2 linked regions of the Candidatus Thiodictyon syntrophicum genome follow. The protein of the gene in region 2 interacts with the protein of the main gene of each other region in a pairwise test. Links are inferred from orthologs where the notes say so. Each region holds a gene or a part of one and is shown on either strand. Other genes may lie near its edges.

Region 1 (3,576 bases), 1.0 Mb from region 2 along the record:
ACCAAACATTCGCCTCGGAATCCCACTCGAGCCGAATTTCGTAAGACATATCGTGCACCATTAGAGGGCCGGGTTGAGGAAAAAGTCAGGCTGCGAGGTTGCTCAACTTTCCTGGCTCTCTGGCAGACGAGCCGTGTGACACTCGGCGCCATGCCGTGAAACCCCACGCCTACCGCCGCAAGACGTGCAGAATCTCCTCCAACTCCTGGCGCATCTGCCGCAAAACCTGGTGCGTCTGGGTGAGGTCGTGCTTGGCACCCTCGCCGCTCAATTGCTGGCGGGCGCCGCCGATGGTGAAGCCCTGGTCGTAGAGCAGGGAGCGGATCTGGCGCACCATGAGGACGTCGTGCCGCTGATAGTAGCGCCGGTTGCCGCGCCGCTTGACCGGCTTCAACTGGGGAAATTCCTGCTCCCAATAGCGCAGCACGTGCGGCTTGACGCCGCACAGCTCGCTGACCTCGCCGATCGTGAAATAGCGCTTGCCGGGGATCGCCGGCAGTTCGCCGGTCCCGGCCTCCTCCGCGCTATTGCTGCTCGTGTCCAGCATAGGCTTCCACCCGCGCTTTGAGCTTTTGGCCCGGACGGAAGGTCACCACGCGGCGGGCGGTTATGGGGATCTCCTCGCCGGTCTTGGGATTGCGCCCGGGGCGCTCTTTCTTCTCGCGCAGATCGAAGTTCCCGAAGCCGGAGAGCTTGACCTGCTCGCCGCGCTCCAGTGCCTTGCGGATCTCCTCGAAGAAGCTTTCGACGATGTCCTTGGCCTCACGCTTGTTGAGCCCAAGCTCTTCGAACAGGTGTTCTGCCATATCAGCCTTAGTCAACGCCATACCATCAGTCCCGCAGTCGTGCCCCAAAATCGGACTCGAGACGGGTCAACACCCGCCCCACCGCCTCATCCACCACCTCGTCGGTAAGTGTCTGAGAAGATACTTGTAAAATCAATCCCAAAGCGAGACTTTTTCGCCCCGCTCCGATATTTTCCCCGGCATAGACGTCAAACAGCACCAGTTCGCGCAGCAGATCGCCCGCGCCGGCCCGGATGCAGCCGGCAATGTCGGCGTAGGCGACGCCCTCGTCCACCACGATCGCGAGATCCCGGCGGATCGCCGGGTACCTCGAGATCGGGGCGAAGCGGGGCAGCACGCCGGTGGTCAGGGCCGCCTGTTCCAGCTCGAAGAGAAAGGCGTCGCCGGTCAGATCCAGGTCCGCGGCCAGGGCCGGGTGGAGCATCCCCAGGCGCCCGACGGGCCGACCGGCATAGTCGATACGGGCACTCTGGCCGGGGTGCAGGGCCGGGTGCTGGTCCGCGACGAAGCTGAAACCGGGCAGGTCGCCGGTCAGGGCGAGCAGGGCCTCCACGTCCGCCTTCAGCGCGAAGAAGTCGACCGGCCGTGTCGGCGCGCCCCATTGCTCCGGGTCCAGGGGACCGATGACCAGGCCGCCGATCGCCGCCTCCTGGGACAGTCCATCGGGGCCGGGGCGAAAGCGCAGCCCGGTCTCGAAGATCCGCACCCGCTCCTGCTGGCGCGCCTGGTTGTAGCGGGCGGTGTGGAGCAGGCCGGGCCACAGTGAGGGGCGCATCACCGAGAGCTCGGCGCTGATCGGATTGGCCAGGGCCAGCCCCTTGACCTCGGGCTCCACCCGGGCCTGCAGCTCTGGGCTTACGAAGCTGTAGGTGATGACCTCCTGAAATCCCCGGTCGACTAGGGCGAGGCGCGCCCGATCCAGGTCGAAGGCGGCCTCCGGTCTGGCCCTGGTGGCCGCCGCGGACGACGCATGGCTGACCGGGATGCGGTCATAGCCGTGGATGCGCCCGACATCGGCGATCAGGTCGACCTCGTGGACCAGGTCGAAGCGCCCGCTGGGCGGCGTGACCTGCCAGCCCCCGGCGACCGGCACCAGGTCCATCCCAAGCCGTTTCAGGATCCCGGCGATGGTTTCCGGCGGCAGTTCGAGCCCCAGGACCTGGGCGCAACGGGCGGCGCGCAGGGTCAGGGGCGCACGCCGCGGCAGGTGCTCGGCCGCGGTCATGTCGACCACCGGACCGGGTTCGCCGCCGACGATGGCGACCAAGAGCCGGGTGGCGCGCTCCAGCGCGCGGACCTGGAGCCCCGGGTCGACGCCGCGCTCGAAGCGGTGAGATGAATCGGTGTGCAGGCCATAGCTGCGCGCCTTGCCGCTGATCCCGGCGGGGGCAAAGAAGGCGCTCTCCAGCAGGATGTCGCGGGTCTCGGACTCCACAGCACTGCCCGCGCCGCCCATGATCCCGGCCAGGGCCACGGGGCGCACGGCGTCGGCGATCACCAGGGTATCCGGACGCAGGTCGATGGTCTCGCCGTTCAGCAGGTGGAGGCGCTCGCGCGGCTCGGCCAGGCGCACCCGGATCTCGCCTTCCAGGTGCGCCAGGTCGAAGCCGTGCATGGGCTGACCCAGCTCCAGCAGCACATAGTTGGTCACATCGACCACCGGGCTGATGGCACGGATGCCGCCCCGGCGTAGGCGCTCGCGCATCCACAGCGGGGTCACAGCCGCCGGGTCGATGCCGCGGATGATCCGGCAGGCATAGCGCGGGCAGTGTTCGGGCGCCTCCAGCGTGACCTGGAAGCGGTCATCGCTCGCGGGCGCGACCGGCTCCACGACCACCGGGGTCAGGGGGCAATCGTTGATCGCCGCCACCTCCCAGGCCAGGCCGGCGATGGACAGACAGTCGCCCCGATCGGGCGTCAGGTCGACCTCGATGCAGGCGTCATCGAGCCCCAGCCAGGCGCGGAAATCGGCACCCACCGGCGCCTCGGCGGGCAGGGGCAGGATGCCGCTGGAGGTTTCGGCCAGACCCAGTTCGCTGGCGGAACAGATCATGCCGAAGGATTCGACTCCGCGCAGTTTCGCGCGCTTGATCTTGAAGTCACCGGGCATGACGGCGCCGATGGTCGCCACCGGCACCCGCATCCCCGCGGCGACATTGGCCGCACCGCAGACGATGGTCAGCGGCGCCGCCTGGCCCAGGTCCACCGTGCACACATGGAGCTTGCCGGCGTCCGGGTGGGGCGCGACCTCCAGCACCAGGCCCACCACCACACCGCTGAAGGCCGCGGCGGCGGGTGCTATCGCGTCCACCTCGAGGCCGGCCATGCTGAGTTGGTCCGCAAGGGTCTGGGTGTCGATGCAGGGATTGACCCATTCCCGCAGCCAGGACTCACTGAAACGCATATTTTTCGCTCCCCAAGGTCTCGCTTCCCAAAAGCTCGCTTCTCAAATTCACGCGAATTGCCGCAAGAACCGCAGGTCGTTCTCGAAATAGAGGCGGATGTCGTCGATGCCGTAACGCAGCATCGCCAGACGCTCCACCCCCATCCCGAAGGCGTAACCGAGATAGCGGTCCGGGTCGATCCCGACATGCCGGAAGACCTCCGGGTACACCATGCCGCACCCCAGGACCTCGAGCCAGCCGGTCTGTTTGCACACCCGACACCCGGCCCCGCCGCACATGACGCACGCGATGTCGACCTCCGCCGACGGCTCGGTAAACGGAAAATAGGACGGACGAAAGCGCAGTTTCAGGTCCCGCTCGAAGAA
Region 2 (4,267 bases):
CGGCCGGCGGCCGGGCCACCTTGACCGCATAGTAGGTCCCCATGGTGGGACCCGTGACCTCGACCTGGGGGTCGGTCGGCGCGCCGCAGGCGGCCAGCAGGGCGCCGACGGCCAGGGCCAGCCAACCGACAAACCTGCGGCGAGACCATGTCGTCTGTGCCCCTCGGAGGTACGGCGAAACCTGGTCGACAGCCCCCGCAATATCGCCGATTACACGATAATGAAGCATGTTCACAAGTGATTAGGAATTAGACAGGATCAACAGGATTTTGCAGGATTAACAGGATAAATAAAGCTGGATATCCAGCACAGGCGATATCCTGTAAATCCTGAGAAATCCTGTTAATCCTGTCCATTTCCCAAGCTCACGGTGATGCGCGAATGGTATCGGGCTTTGGGCTTTGCGGCACTAAGGCCGCGCATCCACGCCCGGGCCTTCCTTGGGCGGCGGCAGCAGGTCCGCGCGGCTGATCCCCAGCAATACCACCGAGCTGCTCGCCACATAGATGGACGAGTAGGTGCCGGTGACGATGCCGACGAGGAAGGCCAGCGCAAACCCATGAATGACCTGGCCGCCCAGGAAGAACAGGGCAAGCACCGCCAACATGGTGACGCCGTGGGTGATGATGGTCCGCGACAGGGTCTCGTTGATGGACAGGTCGACCACATCGATGACCGTGCCCTTGCGCACCTTGCGGAAGTTCTCCCGAATCCGGTCGTAGATCACGACCGTGTCATTGAGCGAATAGCCGATGATCGCCAGCACCGCGGCCAAGGCGGTCAGGTCGAACTCGATGTGGAAGATGGAGAAGACGGCCAGTACCACGATGACGTCATGGACTGTGGCGATGACCGCACCCACCGCAAAGCGCCATTCAAAGCGGATGGCCACATAGATCAGGATGCCGATCAGGGTGTAGAGGATGGCGAGCCCCCCTTGCTCGACCAACTCCCCGCCGACCTGCGAGCCGACGAACTCGACCCGGCGCAGTTGCACCTTGCCCACCTCGGGGTCGGTGCTGAGCGCGGCGATGACCCGGTCGCCCAGCGTGGAACCGGTGCCCTCGGCGACCGGGGGCAGCCGGATCAGGACCTCGCGGGTACTGCCGAAGTGCTGTACGCCGGCCTCCTTGAAACCGCCCTCGGCGAGTGCCGAGCGCACCTGGACCAGGTTCGCGGGCTGCGCGTAGCCGACCTCGACCACGGTACCGCCGGTGAAGTCGAGCCCGAAGTTGAACCCGAGAAAGATGAACGAGGCGATACCGATCAGGTTTATCAGCGAGGACAGCCAGATGGCCGGCCAGCGGATATACATGAAATCGATATTGGTGCGCTTGAAGAGTTCCATGACTCGGCTCCCGGTTAGTCAGGCAGGTTCAGATAGGCAGGCTGGTGAGGCGCCGGTGGCCGTACATCAGATTGACGATGGCGCGGCTGCCGATCACGGCGGTGAACATGGAGGTCAGGATGCCGAAGAAGAGCGTGATCGCGAATCCCTTGACCGGCCCGGTACCGAAGCTGAACAGCACCACGGCCGCGATCATGGTCGTGACGTTGGAGTCGATGATGGTCGCCATGGCCTTGTCATAGCCGGTATAGATCGCCGCCTGGACCGAGTTGCCGTTGCGCAACTCCTCGCGGATACGTTCATAGATCAGCACGTTGGCGTCCACCGCCATGCCCACGGTAAGCAGGATACCGGCGATGCCGGGGAGCGTCAGGGTCGCCTGAATGGCCGACAGGATGGCGACCAGCAGGACCACGTTGGCGAGCAGCACCAGGTTGGCGATCATCCCAAACACCCGGTAATAGACGCCCATGAAGGCGCACACCAGTAGGAAGCCGACCACTACCGAGCGCACCCCCTTGTCGATATTGTCCTGACCCAGGCTCGGGCCCACGGTGCGCTCCTCGACGATCTGGATGGGGGCGGCGAGTGCCCCGGAGCGCAGCAGCAGGGCGAGATTGTGGGCCTCGTCGGCACTGTCCAGCCCGGTGGTCTGGAAGCGCCGCCCGAAGGGCTCGCGAATGGTGGCGACGCTGATCACCTCCTCCACCTTCTCGGTACGCTTCACCGGCTTGCCGTCCACCTGCTTGGTGGTGGTGCGGTTCTCGATGAAGACCACGGCCATGGGCTTGCCCACGTTCTCGGTGGTCATCTCGCGCATCCGCCGGCCGCCCGGTGCGTCCAGACTCACGCTGACCATCGGGGTGCCGCTCTGCGAGTCGAAGCCCGAGGAGGCATCCGTGATCTGGTCGCCGGTGGCGATCACCCGGCGCTTGAGCAGCACCGGCTGACCCTCGCGGGTCTTGTAGAGCCGACTGCCCACCGCCGCCCGGCCGGCCTCCGCGTCGGCGGCACTGTGTTCGGTATCCACCAGCCGGTATTCCAGGGTGGCCGTGGCCCCCAGGATCTCCTTGAGGCGGCCCGGGTCCTGGGCGCCGGGCAGTTGCACCACGATCCGCCGGTCCCCCTGGCGGGCGATGATGGGTTCTGCTACGCCGAGGGCGTTGACGCGGTTGCGCAGGGTGGTGATGTTCTGCTGGAGCGCGAAGTCCTGTATCTGCTTCTGCTGGGCCGGGGTCTGGGACACCGTCACCAGGAATTCACCGTCTTGCTCCAGGGTCTGCATCTTCAGATCCCGGAACTCCTTGGCGATGACCTTCTCTCCGGCGTCCCGCGACGCGACCTCCGCGAACTTGACCACGACGCGCCCCTTCTCGCGGCCGACTGTGACATAGCGCACCTTGGCGTCACGCAATTGGGTGCGGATGTCCTCCACATAGCGCTCCAGCGACTGGTCCAGGGCGGCGTCCATGTCCACGTCGATCAGCACATAGATGCCACCGCGCAGGTCCAGCCCCAGATTCATCGGCCGCAGGCCCAGCGCGCGCACCCAGCGGGGCAGGTCGGCGGACAGGGTCAGGGCGCTGCGGTAGCGGTCGGAGAGGGTGTTCTCGATCGCCTCCTCGGCGTGCAACTGGTCCCCGGAACTGGCGAACCGCAGCAGGAGTTTGCCGCCGGCCAGGGTATCGATGCGCTTGACCGGGACCTGGGCGGCCTCCAGGGCGGCGCGGATCTCCCCGGCCGTGGCCTCGGTCACATGGCCCCCACGGACGGCCGCGACCTCGATGGAGGGGTCCTGAGAGAAGATGTTCGGCAAGGCCAGCACCAGGCCGGTCAGGACGATGCCCAGGATCAGCAGGTTTTTCCACAGGGGATATTGGTTCATCGCACTTCCAATCGCTCAGGCGGCAGACAGGGTCGCGGGGAGTCGGGGGGCGGCCACCGGCGGCCCCGACCTGAAATCAGGGGATCGACCCGCTCAGAGGTCCTTCAGGGAACCCTTGGGCAGCACGGCATCGACGGCCGCACGGCGAACCTTGACCTGGGTGCCCTCGGCGATCTCCACCAGCACGAAGTTGTCGCCCAAGTCGGTGACACGCCCGGCGATACCGCCCAGGGTGAGCACCTCGTCACCCTTGGTCAGCCCGTCGACCATCCGCTTGTGCTCCTTCTGGCGCTTGGACTGGGGGCGGATCAGCAGGAAATAGAAGACGACCGCGAACAGCACCAAGGGCAGCAGGGTGAACAAGGGGTCCGACATGGACCCGGCGCCGGCGGCCGCGGCCTGGGCGTTTGCATCGGAAATCAAGAAGCTCATGGGGGTTTCCTGGTGGTTACCGGATGTTTGTAAGAGGCCGGGCCGGCACGCGACCGGCCGCAACCCGGGCAAAAACAGCCCCGCATTATAGCGCACTCACCCCGGGGCCGCTGCTCGCGGCGCACGCAGGTCCCGAAACTCGGCGATAAACCCCTCGAGCGTCCCCGCCGCGATGGCGTCGCGCAGCCCCCGCATCAGGGCCTGATAATAGTGCAAGTTATGAATGGTATTGAGCCGGGCGCCCAGGATTTCGTGACATTTATCCAAGTGATAGAGATAGGCACGGCTGTAGTTGCGGCAGGTGGTGCAGTCGCAGCGGGGGTCGAGCGGGCCCTCGTCGGTGCGGTGGACGGCGTTGCGGATCTTGACCGTGCCCTGGTGGGTGAAGAGCCAGCCGTTGCGGGCATGGCGGGTCGGCATGACGCAATCGAACATGTCGATGCCGCGGCAGACCGCGGCCACGATGTCCTCGGGGGTGCCGACCCCCATCAGGTAACGGGGTCGATCCGCCGGCAACCGATCCGCCAGGAAATCCAGCACCCGCAGCCGGTCCGCCTCCGGCTCGCCCACCGAGAGCCCGCCGATCGCGTAGCCGTCGAAGC

What was found. Proteins that work in one complex are often made in the same cells at the same time.
Region 1: the proteins of secD (region 2) and pheT interact in binary tests that used the Escherichia coli proteins (3 or more experiments, as listed by UniProt). The link is inferred for Candidatus Thiodictyon syntrophicum from one-to-one orthologs.

The regions. Positions count from the first base shown.
Region 1 is NZ_CP020370.1:5,634,628-5,638,203, forward strand. The notes cover bases 522-3,576. They hold pheT (phenylalanine--tRNA ligase subunit beta), read right to left. Parts: upstream 3,211-3,576; coding sequence 832-3,210; downstream 522-831. Other genes in these bases: THSYN_RS23985 (MerR family transcriptional regulator), read right to left, coding at 522-547; ihfA (integration host factor subunit alpha), read right to left, coding at 525-827; pheS (phenylalanine--tRNA ligase subunit alpha), read right to left, coding at 3,259-3,576. In the rest of the region: THSYN_RS23980 (DUF1902 domain-containing protein), read right to left, coding at 1-49; more of THSYN_RS23985, read right to left, coding at 170-521.
Region 2 is NZ_CP020370.1:6,668,739-6,673,005, forward strand. The notes cover bases 806-3,752. They hold secD (protein translocase subunit SecD), read right to left. Parts: upstream 3,234-3,752; coding sequence 1,377-3,233; downstream 806-1,376. Other genes in these bases: secF (protein translocase subunit SecF), read right to left, coding at 806-1,348; yajC (preprotein translocase subunit YajC), read right to left, coding at 3,327-3,665. In the rest of the region: THSYN_RS28545 (FAD:protein FMN transferase), read right to left, coding at 1-229; more of secF, read right to left, coding at 410-805; tRNA guanosine(34) transglycosylase Tgt, read right to left, coding at 3,762-4,267. UniProt on the Escherichia coli protein: Part of the Sec protein translocase complex. Interacts with the SecYEG preprotein conducting channel. SecDF uses the proton motive force (PMF) to complete protein translocation after the ATP-dependent function of SecA.